2 regions of the Dactylosporangium sp. CS-033363 genome follow, and region 1 is predicted to be linked to the other one. Evidence: riboswitches for the same ligand, from Rfam matches in the RefSeq annotation. Region 1 holds a riboswitch; the other holds the start of a gene.
What was found. A riboswitch is a leader RNA that binds a small molecule or an ion and turns the genes downstream of it on or off. The one in region 1 is predicted to bind cyclic di-AMP.
Positions count from the first base shown of each region.

Region 2: another riboswitch for cyclic di-AMP. It lies ahead of ACQPZ4_RS49985 (coiled-coil domain-containing protein); the one in region 1 lies ahead of ACQPZ4_RS00440 (NlpC/P60 family protein).

Region 1 covers NZ_CP192032.1:89,396-93,909, forward strand. The annotation lists gene ACQPZ4_RS00430 (class I SAM-dependent DNA methyltransferase) at 1-601, opposite strand, end outside; gene ACQPZ4_RS00435 (LamG-like jellyroll fold domain-containing protein) at 715-1,506, shown strand; cyclic di-AMP (ydaO/yuaA leader) riboswitch at 1,614-1,749, shown strand; gene ACQPZ4_RS00440 (NlpC/P60 family protein) at 1,761-2,759, shown strand; gene dcd (dCTP deaminase) at 2,796-3,374, opposite strand; gene ACQPZ4_RS00450 (MarR family winged helix-turn-helix transcriptional regulator) at 3,355-3,831, opposite strand; gene ACQPZ4_RS00455 (pyridoxamine 5'-phosphate oxidase family protein) at 3,898-4,404, shown strand; tRNA gene ACQPZ4_RS00460 (tRNA-Gly) at 4,414-4,484, shown strand.
Region 2 covers NZ_CP192032.1:10,822,932-10,830,688, forward strand. The annotation lists gene ACQPZ4_RS49965 (oxidoreductase) at 1-231, opposite strand, end outside; gene ACQPZ4_RS49970 (alpha/beta hydrolase) at 228-1,019, opposite strand; gene ACQPZ4_RS49975 (ATP-binding protein) at 1,077-3,809, opposite strand; gene ACQPZ4_RS49980 (exopolyphosphatase) at 3,837-4,799, opposite strand; gene ACQPZ4_RS49985 (coiled-coil domain-containing protein) at 4,874-5,842, opposite strand; cyclic di-AMP (ydaO/yuaA leader) riboswitch at 5,906-6,052, opposite strand; gene ACQPZ4_RS49990 (glycoside hydrolase family 19 protein) at 6,300-7,403, shown strand; tRNA gene ACQPZ4_RS49995 (tRNA-Lys) at 7,522-7,593, shown strand.

The sequences.
Region 1 (4,514 bases):
CGCCTGGCTTTGGGGTTTCCGGGCTTATGAGGAGCTGGGCCTCGACGGTGAAGCCGGCCGCGCGCATCCAGGCCGCCACGCGCTCGGGTGGGCGGACGTGGACGTGGACGCGCATGGGGTGGCCGCCGTAGCCCTCGGTCTTCAGCGTGGTCCGGTCGCCGACGTGGAAGCCGAGCGCCAGGATGCCGCCCGGTCGCAGGACCCGTTTGAGCTGGTCGAGGACGGTGGGGACGAGGTCGTCCGGGATGTGGATCAGCGACCAGAACGCGATCACGCCGGCCATTTCCTTGATGTCGGCTCGGAGGTCGGTCATGTCGCCGACCTCGAAGCGCACGGATGGGTTTTCGCGGCGGGCCAGTTCGATCATGGCGGGGGACAGGTCGATGCCGATCGCGTCCAAGCCGAGCCGGTGCAGGTGGGCGGTCACGTGGCCGGGGCCGCAGCCTATGTCGGCGACGGGCGCTCCCGGGCCCACCAGGTCTGCGAACAGGGCGAGGGCGGCGCGCAGGTACGGGTCTTGTCGTAGCGCGGGGCGCACCAGGTCGGCGTAGCTCTCGGCGACGGTGTCGTACGAGGTGCGGGTGTCCTTCAGCCAGTCCACGCCGCGACCCTAACGGTTGATGCGGTTGCCGTTCGGGCGCGCGCTATGACGGGTTCGGGGCATCATGTCCGGTTATGCGCCGCCCCCGCCGGTTGATGCTGTGTGCCCTTGTCGTGGGCCTCGTCGTCGGCGCCGGGCTGTTGGTGCGGCGTTCTTTCGAGGATCAGGCGGCCTCGCCGTTGACTGGCGCCTCGTTCGGGATGGGGAGCGCGCCGGGCGTGTCGTCGCCGCCGTCGCCATCTGCTGCCGCATCAGGCCATAAGGCCAATTCGGTCCGCTTCACCTTCGACGGCGGACTGGGTGAGCCGGTGGGTGATGCGTCGGGCCGGCTCGGATTGCACACTCGGAAGGCAGAAGGCGGACAGCTATCGGTCGTTCCGCACGATGGCGGACTCGCGGTACGTTTTCCTCCGCGCTGTGAGCATTACGGTGCGGAAAGTTGCGCACGCGCGATCCTGCAGAGCGGACCCGCCGGGTTTCTCAATCCCGGCCGGGGATCCTTTACGTACGGCGCCACGGTGCAGGTTCATCCAAATGAGACTTCCAAGGGCGCCAATGTCGTCCAAAAGGGGTTCTCGGTCGGTGACAGTCAGTTCAAGCTGCAGGTCGACGGGGACGCCGGCCAGCCCAGCTGTGTGATTGTCGGCACACATTCCGACACCATTTACGTGGCCCTGGCATCGCGGTCCGTCGCTGACGGGCGGTGGCACCGGATCGCGTGTTCGCGCGGTAACTCCCTGCTCACCGTGGTTGTCGACGGGGTCGAGGCGGGCCGCGCGAGCATTCCGTCGTCACTGTCCATAGCGAACGAGGATCCGCTCTGTATTGGTGGCAAGGGGACCAGCGCGAACAACGATCAGTTCGTGGGTGCAATCGATGATGTGTTCGTCACTCGAATCGCCTGACCTTCGGGACAAATCGGACAAGAATCGCGCAGGACTTGTACCTGGGAACCCGGCCCCCTTAACGTGAATTCGCGTCGGCTGGATGTCCGCGCCCACCACGGGCGCGCCAGGCGGCACCGCCGAGTCGATTTCGAGCCGGGGACCCAAGCGTTCCATCGGGGTGAATCCGCGCAGTTCGCGCGGTAGGGCGACCTTCCCGCCCGAACCCGTCAGCTAACCCGGTAGGCGGCCATGGAAGAAGGAGTAACTCCTCGGTGGAGACCCATCTGAGGTGGACGGGACGGGCCGGCCGTCTGACCCGGCTCCTCGTCGCCACCCTCGGCGGTCTGACCCTCGCACTCGGCATCACCGGCGGCGCCCACGCGGACCCGACGCCCGGCGAGATCGAGAAGCAGATCGACGACAAGTGGAACACGATCGAGCCGGTCATCGAGCAGCACAACCAGCTCAACGCCGAACTCGCCGCCAACAAGACCAAGCAGAAGCAGCTCGAGGCCCAGATCGCCCCGCTGCGCGCGCAGGTGGACGCCGCCTTCGACAAGGTGAGCGCGTTCGCGGTGCTGCAGTACAAGAACGGGCGCGTCTCGAAGCTCGACGCGATGCTCACCACCGGGTCCCCGGACACGTTCATCGACCAGATGACGCTGCTCAACATGGTGGCCAAGGACGAGCAGGCGCGGATCAAGGACGTCCTCGTCGCCAAGCAGCAGTACGACGCCCAGAAGGGCCCCCTCGACGAGCTGATCGCCAAGCAGGCCGAGCAGGAGGCCGCCCTGGCGAAGCAGCAGACCCAGATCGAGGGCGACATCAAGAACCTGCAGGACATGCGCCTGAAGGCCTACGGCAGCGGCACCGGCACGGGCTCGCTGAAGCCGGTCGCCTGCCCGCAGCAGTACGACGGCTCGCCGGGCAGCAAGGCGGCCCAGATCGGCTGCCAGCAGATCGGCAAGAAGTACGTGTGGGCGACCGAGGGTCCGAACACCTTCGACTGCTCGGGCCTGACCATGTACTCCTGGAAGCAGGTCGGCGTGACCTACCTGCGGCACTACACGATGTGGCAGTACCAGGACACCAAGCGCGTGGCACGAGCCGACCTGCGCGCCGGCGACCTCGTCTTCTTCTACCCCGACAAGCACCACGTCGGGCTGTACGTCGGCAACGGCTGGATGGTGCACGCACCCAATCCCAGCGAGCCGGTGCAGATGAAGAAGATCGACTCGGAGCCGATATCCGGGTACGGCCGGGTGGCTTAACTTTTCAGGGCGGGCCCTTCTGGGCCCGCCCTTTTGTTACTTTGTGGGCCAGGTCCGCCAGTTCTGCCAGGAACGGCTCGGCGTAGGCCCGCGCTGCCCCTGATACCGCGACCCGTACACCGCGGACCCATACGGGTGCTCAGACGGCGAGGACAGCCGGAAAATGCACAGCTGCCCGATCTTCATCCCGGGCCACAGCCGGATCGGCAGGTTCGCCACGTTCGACAGCTCCAGCGTCACGTGCCCGGAGAAACCCGGATCGATGAACCCGGCCGTCGAGTGCGTCAGCAGCCCGAGCCGGCCCAGGCTGGACTTCCCCTCGAGCCGCCCCGCGAGCTGATCCCCGAGCGTGATCACCTCGAGCGTGGACGCGAGCACGAACTCACCCGGGTGCAGGACGAAGGACTCGTTCTCCTCGACCTCCACCATGGACGTCAGATCGTCCTGCTGCACCGCCGGATCGATATGCGTGTACAGATGGTTGTTGAACACCCGAAACCACCGATCGAGCCGCACGTCGATGCTGGACGGCTGGACCAGCGCCTGATCGAACGGCTCGAGGCGCAGCTGGCCGCCTTCGAGCTCCTTGCTGAGGTCACGGTCGGATAGCAGCACCCTCTGAGGTTACGTTGGCCTCATCGGCCGCTCTTGCAGTGGCCTCCAGGGCCTGTTTGATCACTTGGTTGGTGGCGTCTATCTGCGCCGGTGTGAACTGCTCCAAAGCCGCCCTCATGTGTACGCCCAGCGGCGCGAAAAACTCCGCCGCCAGCGCCCGGGCCTTGGGCTGGATGTCGAGGTTGATCCGCCGCCGATCGGTGGGGTCGGGCCGGCGCTCGACGTGCCCGGCCCGTTCGAGGCGCACCAGCAGGGCCGTGGTGGCCGCGGGGCTCAGCGAGAGCCGCCGGGCCAGCTCCCCGGGGGTGAGCGGCTCCTGGTCCTCAGCGGCCCGCCAGATGTGCGCGATGGCGTTCATGTCCGTCCGATGCAGCCCATGCGCCCGCGCGAACACGTCAACGAACCGGTCCGCCTCAACGTTGAACCGCCGCAGCAGGTCGATGAGCTCGTCCGTCACCGCTTCATCTTGCCCCGTTCGGGGAAAACGGCAATGATCGTACAGGTGTTCGAGTAAATTTGGGTTATGGCATCGTGGGCTGACTTCGCCGCCGCCGACCCTTCACTGGCGGCGGCCATCCAAACGCTCGTCTGCCAGTACGGCCCGGGCCTGGGCTACCTGGCAACCGTCCGCCCTGACGGCGGCCCGCGCATCCACCCGGTCTCCCCGGTGATCACCGCTTCCGGCTTGTACTGCTTCGTCCTGCCGTCCCCGAAGCGCCACGACCTGGACCGGGACGGCCGCTACTCCTTGCACAGCTTCCCGTCGGACTCCTCGGACGACGAGGCCTACCTCTCGGGGCGGGCTGTGCTGGTGTCGGATTCAGACCTCGTGGCCCGGTTGGCCCTGCTGATGCGGGCGGCGCCGGGGATCGATTGGAAGCTCTACGAGTTGTCGATCGACCTGGCGATGTACGTCTCACATGGGGGCTCGACGCCTTCTGGCCGCACCGTGTGGAAGGACCGGGCGGGGCATGTTCCACGGGCACGGCATAATGGTCCGTGCGCTGAGGCCGTGGATTCGGTACAGTAGGCGTCGCTCGCGGGTGTAGTTCAATGGCAGAACATCAGCTTCCCAAGCTGACAGTGAGGGTTCGATTCCCTTCACCCGCTCTCTTCCAGCCTGGGGCTCGAGCCCCAGAC
Region 2 (7,757 bases), 330 kb from region 1:
GATGCCGCCGAAGCGGTCCACCGCCGCGTCGGCGAGGGCCTGGCAGCCGGCCGCCGTCGTCAGATCCCCGAGGACCACGTGCGCGCCGAGGGCGTCGAGCTCGGGCGAGCCATGGCGGGCACCGGCGGTGACGTGGGCACCCTCCTGTACAAGCGCGCTCGCAATCGCGAGACCGATGCCCTTGCCGGCGCCCGTCACCACCGCGCGGCGGCCCGCGAGGCCGAGGTTCACAGCGACTGTTCCTTGAGCCAGGTCAGGCAGGTGTCGGCCACCTCGCGCCAGCCGGAGTCGATGGTCAGCGAGTGGGCCCGGTCCGGGAACGTGATGATGTCGGTGACCGCCTCCGAGTGCCGGTACTGCTTCAGCGTCGCCCGGGTCACCGACTCCGGCACGGTGTGGTCCTTGCCGCTGGCGATGAGCAGCAGCGGCCCGCGGTTCTGGTTGTCGGTGGCCACCTTGGCCGGCGAGTGCGGGTCGAAGTTCGCGGTCGCCGCCTCGAACAGCGGCTTGCCCGGCGCGGGGATCGTCCAGCGCTCGAACAGCTCCTCCGACTCCTGCTCCGAGACCTCGTTGGTGAACGCGAACCGGAACTGCTCCGGGGTCAGCGAGACCGCGCGGTGCCGGTTGGCCGGGTTCTTGAACACCGGGAGGGTGGCGCGGAGGGCCGAGAGGGGCACGGGGAGTACCCCCTTGATCTGGGCGGCGTCGATGGCGATGGCGGCCAGCGCGCGGTCCTGGCCGAGCAGCTTCTGCGCGATCATGCCGCCGAACGAGTGCCCGATCAGGATCGGGGCGCTCGGGAGCCGCTCGATGATGCCGGCGAAATGGGCCACCACGTCGTCGATGCCGTGGTCGCCGATCGCGTCGGGGTTCGCGCGCGAGGCCTCGACCGTCTCGCCGTCGCCGGGCCAGCCGGGGGCCATCGGCTCGTAGCCGGCCTCCCGGAACAGCTGGACCCACGGGTCCCACGAGGTGGCGTGCAGCCAGAGGCCATGGATGAAGAGCACGGGGGTTGTCACAGGAGTTCTCCGCTCGTCGGGCGCCGTCATTGGCACCGTAGGAGCGCTTCCACGGGGTCAGCTAGCGTCAGGTGACTGCATCAGGACGGCGGCCAGCTGGGCGCGGGACGTGATGCCGAGCTTGGGGAACATGCGGTACAGGTGCGAGCTGACCGTCCGGTGCGAGAGGAACAGCCGCTGGCCGATCTCGCGGTTGGACAGGCCCTGCGCGGCGAGCTCGGCGATCTGCGCCTCCTGCGGGGAGAGCCGCTCCCGCGGGTTCGACGTCGGCTGCCACCCGCGCTCGCCGGTCGCGCTCAGCTCCTGGTCGGCCCGCTGGGCCCAGGTCCGCGCGCCGACCGCCTCGAACGTGGCCCGGGCCGCCCGCAGCGGCTCGCGCGACTCGACGACCCGGCGCCGGCGGCGCAGCCAGGAGCCGAACGCGAGCTCGGCCCGCGCCCGGTGCCAGGGCAGCCCGCTGCTGGCGCCGTGCATGGCCGCCTTGAACAGCGGCTCGGCCGACTCGTCGTCGGCGAGCACGGCCCGGGTGTACTCCAGCGCGATGATCGACCCGGTCGCCGGTGAGCCGCCCGCGATCCGCTCGATGCCCGCCAGCAGCGCGCGGCCCTCGTCCCGCCGCCCGGTGCGCACGGCCGCCTCGGCCAGGTAGCCGAGCGTCCAGACCTGCTGAATGCGCTGGTACGCCGGGTCCGTCGGCTCGAACACCCGGCGCATCTCGCCATAGGCCTGCTCGTGCCGGTTCGCGCCGAGCTCGGCGATCCCGCGGGCCAGCTGCACGCCGGCCAGAAGCGAAGAGGCGGCGTTCGGGGTGCGCACCGCCGTGTGCTCGGCCTCCGCCAGCAGGTCGTGCCGGGTGTCCCAGCCCCGCCCGACGCCGTCGATCAGCGCCACCGCGATGCGCGCGGTCGCGGCCCACAGCGACTGCCCGGTCTCGTCGGCCAGCCGCATCGCCTCGTCGGCCGAGCTCGCCGCGTCGAACGTGCCCAGGTAGATCTCGCCCCAGGAGCGGATCGCCAGCGCCTCCGCGAGCAGGCTCATCCGGCCCTGCGCGCGCAGCTCCTGGATCGGCGTGGACAGGAACGCGACCGCGCGGCGGAAGTCGCCGGTGCAGAACGCCGCGATGCCCAGCAGGCCCGCCGCGTCCGGCTGCCCGCCGGCGTCCGCGGGCCAGTGCGCGAGCTGCTCGATCACCGCCGGCCCCTGCTCGAGCGGCTCGGACAGCGCGTTGATGGCCAGCAGCCGCGGGTCGTCGGCGGCCACCCCCAGGTGGTGCGCGGCCAGCACGATCTCGTGGCGCAGCGCCGCGCCCGGGTCGCGCCACCAGACCCGCCGGGCCGCGCCGACCAGCAGCTGCATGGCGAGCTCGACATCCGTGCCCTCGATGGCCTGGCGGGCGAGGTGGACCAGGTGGCGTACCTCGGCCGGCTCGCCCGTGGACCCGTCGTGGAAGACGCCCTCCAGCCAGATCAGCCGCGAGCGGTCGCGCGGGCGCAGCGACACCCCGGCGACCTGGGCCTTGATCTGCTCGACCTGCCCGAACCGGCCCAGCTGGAAGCCGAGCTCGGCCGCGCTGAGCAGCCGGCCGGCCTGGGCCTGCGGGTCGGGGCTGAGCGCGGCCGCCCGCTCCAGCCACGCCACGGCGGAGGCGATCGCGCCGCGGCGCTGGGCGTTGCCGGCCGCCCGCTCCAGCTCGGCCGCGATCCCCTCGTCCCGCCCGGACATGGCCGACGCCCGGTGCCACACCGCGCGGTCCGGGTGGGTCTCCAGGACGCGGGCCAGCGCCTCGTGGGCCTGCTGCCGCGTCGCGGGCGGCATGGCCCGCAGCAGCGCCGATCCGATGAGGGGATGCGCCATCTGGTACCGCTCACCGCTCGCCGTCAGCAGCCCGTTGTCGAAGGCCGGCTGCGCGGCCCCGCGGTCGAGCGGCGCGCCGTGCAGCAGCTGCGCGGCCGCGAGCACGTCCCCGAGGTCGTCGCCGTCGTCGACCGCCGCGACCGTCAGGATGGCGCCCACCGCCGGCCCGAGGTGCTCGGCCCGGGCCGCGAACGCCTGCTCCAGCCGCGTGGTCATCGGCAGGTCGTCGTCGATTTCCGCGTACCGCCCCGGCTCCAGCGCGATCGCGAACTCCCGGAGGGCGAGCGGGTTGCCCCGGGCCTGGTGCAGGACGCGCTCGCGCACCGCGGGCGGCAGGCCGGGCGCCCGGGCGTCGAGCAGCGCGGCCGCCGCGGCCCCGTCGATGCCGCGAAGTTCCACCCACTCGACCGTGTGCGCGTCGGTGAACGGCAGCGGCGCCGGCCGCGAGGTGCACAGCACCACCACCCGCTCGCTCTCGATCCGCCGCGCCACGAAGGCCAGCGCGTCGATCGAGGGCTGGTCCATCCAGTGCAGGTCGTCGAGGCAGACGAGCACCGGTGTACGCCGGGCCAGGTCGACGAGCAGCTCCAGCACCGCGAGGAACGCGAAGAACGGGTTCACCTCGACCGAGTCGCCCATCGCGAAGCAGGCGAGCAGGGCGTCGCGCTGCATGGCCGGAAGCCGGTCGGCCCTCGGCAGCAGCGGGCGCAGGACCTGGTGCAGGCAGGCGAACGGCAGGTGCGTCTCGGACTGGCTGCCGCGCGCGCTGAGCACGGTGAAGCCCTTGCCGCGCGCGTGCTCCACGGCCTCGGCCAGCAGCGCGCTCTTGCCGACGCCGGGCTCGCCGCGCAGGCCGATCGCGCTGCCGCGGTCGTCGACGTCGTCGAGGTGGCCGGAGAGGGAACGCAGCTCGTCGTCACGCCCCAGGAGTCGCACGCCTACGAGCATGCCACCCGGGGATCATCAGTGTCGCGGGGCCGCCGTCGAGGTCATCGGGGCGCCGACCTTGGCGATCAACTGGTGCAGCACGCGGTCGGACTGGTCGTGCGGGACCTGGCAGGTGCCGGCGGCGAGGTGGCCGCCGCCGCCGTACTGCAGCATCACCTGTCCGATGTCCGTGGGCGACGTGCGGTCGAGGATCGACTTGCCCACCGCGAAGACCGTGTTGAGCTTCTGCTTGCCCCAGATCACGTGGATCGAGACGCGGGCTTCGGGGAACAGGGCGTACACCATGAAGCGGTTTCCGGCGTAGATCGTCTCCTCGTCGCGCAGGTCGACCACGACCACGTCGCCGTGCATGGTCGACACCCGCCGCAACTGCTCGACGAACAGGTCCTGCTGCTCCCGGAACAGCTCGGCGCGCTCGGCCACGTCGGGCAGGCCGAGGATCTCCTCGACGTCCTGGTGGTCGATGCAGGCGTCGATGAGCTGCATCATGAGCTGGTAGTTGGAGATCCGGAACTGCCGGAAACGGCCCAGCCCGGTGCGGCTGTCCATGAGGAAGTTCAGCAGCGTCCAGCCCGTCGGCTGCAGGATTTCGGTGATGTCGTACTGCGCCGAATCCGCCCGGTCCACCGCCACCATCAACTCGTCGGAGACGTGCGGGAAGCGCTCGGCCCCGCCGAAGTGGTCATAGATGACCCGGGCCGCCGACGGGGCATCCGCGTCGATGACGTGATTCGTCGCCTGGCCCTGGTTGTTCTTGGCGGCCCGCAGGGTCTCCGAGTGATGGTGGTCGAAGACCATGTGGGCCCCGGGCGCGTACGGCAGGTTGGTGAGAATGTCCGTCGGCCCGACCTCGACCTGGCCGTCCTGCACGTCCTTGGGGTGCACGAACGTGATGTCACCGATGAGGTCGAGATGGCGCAGCAGCACCGCGCAGACCAGTCCGTCGAAGTCGCTGCGGGTCACGAGACGGTACTTCACTGCACATCCCCTAAGCGCGAAACGGCCGGTCGACGGTTTCCCCATCGGCCGGCCGCCCGCGTTTGTGAGGCTTTTTAGAGAATCGAGAGGTGCACGTGGTTCGTGTGATCACTGGAGGGATCACCGGCGACGCCGCTGTAATGGTGCCAGCCGACCGCGGGTGTCCAGATCTCCTTGAACCAGATCACGTACATCACGCCGAGTTGCTGGGCGTTCTTGACGAAGTACGCGGCCAGCGTGCTGCCGTAGACGAAGTCACCGCCTGAGGCGACCCCGCCGAATCCGGACTTCGTCTGCACCGAGAAGTCACACGCGCGCCCCTTGGGGTGCTCGTACGGCCCGCTCGGCCGGAAGCAGGACACGAACCGCTTGAAGCCGTCCTTCTGCGCCTGCTGCATGGCGTGGAGCATGCGCGGGGTGATGCAGCCGGTGGTCGTGGGGTCGTTGACGTTGCACGACTCCTTCGGCAGCCCCCCGCTGGCCGTGCGCGGGACGGCCTCGGCGGTGGGCAGGTTCGCGGAGACGAAGCCCTTGCTCGGCCCGCCGGCCAGCTTCAGGGCGTTCTCCGCGTCCTTCTTCTTCTGTTCCATGGTCTGGACCTGCTGCTGCTGCGCGGCGACCTCGTCCTCGAGGGCCTTCTTCTGCGCGGCCTGGCTCTCCTTGAGCTGCTTGAGCTCGTGCAGCAGGTTGTCGTTGTGGTGGGCGATCTGGTTGATCGACCCGGCCCGCTCGGCGAAGCTGTCCGGGCTGCCCGAGTCCATCAGCGCGGCGAACGTGGTGAGGGGCCCGGTGCGGTACGCCGCGACGGCGATCGCGGCCACCTGCTCCTGGACCGTGGCCAGCTGGGCCTCGGTCTTCTGCAGCTGCGCGGTGAGCTCGCCCTGGCGCTTGACCGAGGCGTCGAACTTCTCCTTGGCCTCGGACCAGGCGCGGGTGCTGTCCTCGAGCACTGAGCCGAGGGTCGGGTTCGCGCTGGAACCCTCGTCGCCGGTGTCCCCGCCCGGCTCGGCCGCGGCGGGCGTGGCGGCGAGCCCCCCGAGCACGAATGCCGCCAGTAGCGCTACGATTACACGCCGGTAGGGATGTCGCGATGACATCTGGTTCGTTGTTCCTTCCGTCGGCCGCCGACCGAGTTAGCTGACGGGTTCGGGACGGAACGACCCCTACCACCCTCCCGGGAGAGGGTTGGATTCACCCCAACGTTACGGTGGGTCCCCGGCTCGCCACGGGTGGCGATTGGGCGGCAGCCACGCCCGGCACCGGGGGCGGTGCCCGCATGGACGTGACCGTGGGTCACTGTACCCAGGGCGCCTCCTTTGCGCACCGCACCGTTTGTGCGGAGATCGCTCGACCTTGGGTTGAGTGACTCACATCACTCCGTTTGGGCCTGCCTCAACGCAACCGTAAATATTCTTCATAAAACGATGACGTTCGCTCTCCTCCGCGTCGCGGGCTGGTCCTATGGGCCGGTCAGACGACGTGCGAAGGAGTTGATCGACGGTGTCGAGAGTGCGGGTGCTGGCCATGCTCGCCGCGGTGACCCTGGTGGGCGGGGTGGTCGCGGTCTTCAACATGCTGCCCGCGTCGGCCGCCTCATGCTCACCCGCGTGGTCCGCAACAGCGGTCTACACCGGGGGCGCCACGGTCTCCCGCAATGGCCACAACTACCTCGCCAAGTGGTGGACCCAGAACGAGGCCCCGCCCGGCAACACCGGCGTGTGGCAGGACCAGGGCTCGTGCGGCGGCTCCTCGCCCCAGCCCCCGACCCAGACGGGTTCCGCGGGCGGCTGCAGCTTCCCGGCGTGGGTCCAGGGCCGCAACTACGTGACGGGCGACATCGTCAAGTTCACGGACGGCAAGTTCTACATCGCCGAGCACGAGAACCCCGGATACAGCCCGGTCATCTCCACTTGGTACTGGGACCCGTACACCTGCTCCGGCTCCGGCTCCGGTGGTGGGACCACGCCTCCGCCCTCCAGCGGCTCCTTCGTGGTGAGCGAGGCGCAGTTCAACCAGATGTTCCCGGGCCGGAACTCGTTCTACACGTACTCGGGCCTGGTGGCGGCGCTCTCGGCGTACCCCGGCTTCGCCAAGACCGGCTCGGACGACCAGCGCAAGCAGGAGGCCGCGGCGTTCCTGGCCAACGTGAACCACGAGACCGGCGGCCTGGTCTACGTCGTGGAGCAGAACACGGCCAACTACCCCCACTACTGCGACACGAGCCAGTCCTACGGCTGCCCGGCCGGCCAGGCGGCGTACTACGGCCGCGGCCCGATCCAGCTGTCGTGGAACTTCAACTACAAGGCCGCGGGCGACGCGCTGGGCATCGACCTGCTGCACAACCCGAACCTGGTCCAGACCGATTCCGCCGTGGCCTGGAAGACCGCCCTCTGGTACTGGAATACCCAGAGCGGCCCGGGCACCATGACCCCGCACAACGCCATGGTCAACGGCGCCGGCTTCGGCGAGACCATCCGCAGCATCAACGGCAGCCTGGAGTGCGGCGGCCGCAACCCGGCCCAGGTCCAGAGCCGCGTGCAGGCTTACCAGCGCTTCGTGGGCATCCTCGGCACCGGCGTGGGGGCAGGCTCGCTGTCCTGCTGATGCTCACCTGTTCGTTTTCCTTGGCGGCGGCCTCCCTGGGGTGTGGGGGGCCGCCGCCGCATGTCGCGGGGAAACACGCGCGAGTTGGCGGGGCGGGACAGGGTACCCTGTTGGGCGCGGGCTGCTAGCTCAATGGCAGAGCTGCGGACTTTTAATCCGTAGGTTCAGGGTTCGAGTCCCTGGCGGCCCACTGGTTCCCTGGAAAGGCGGGGGAGGCTTCGCCTCCACCCGCACCCCCTCACGATCTGCGACTTGAGCGCCGGGCCGCGCGGGGCTGAGCAGCCCGGGCAGATCGCCGATCGAGAGCCCGTCGTCCAGGCAACGCCAACAGGCGAATGGACGACGGCATACGGA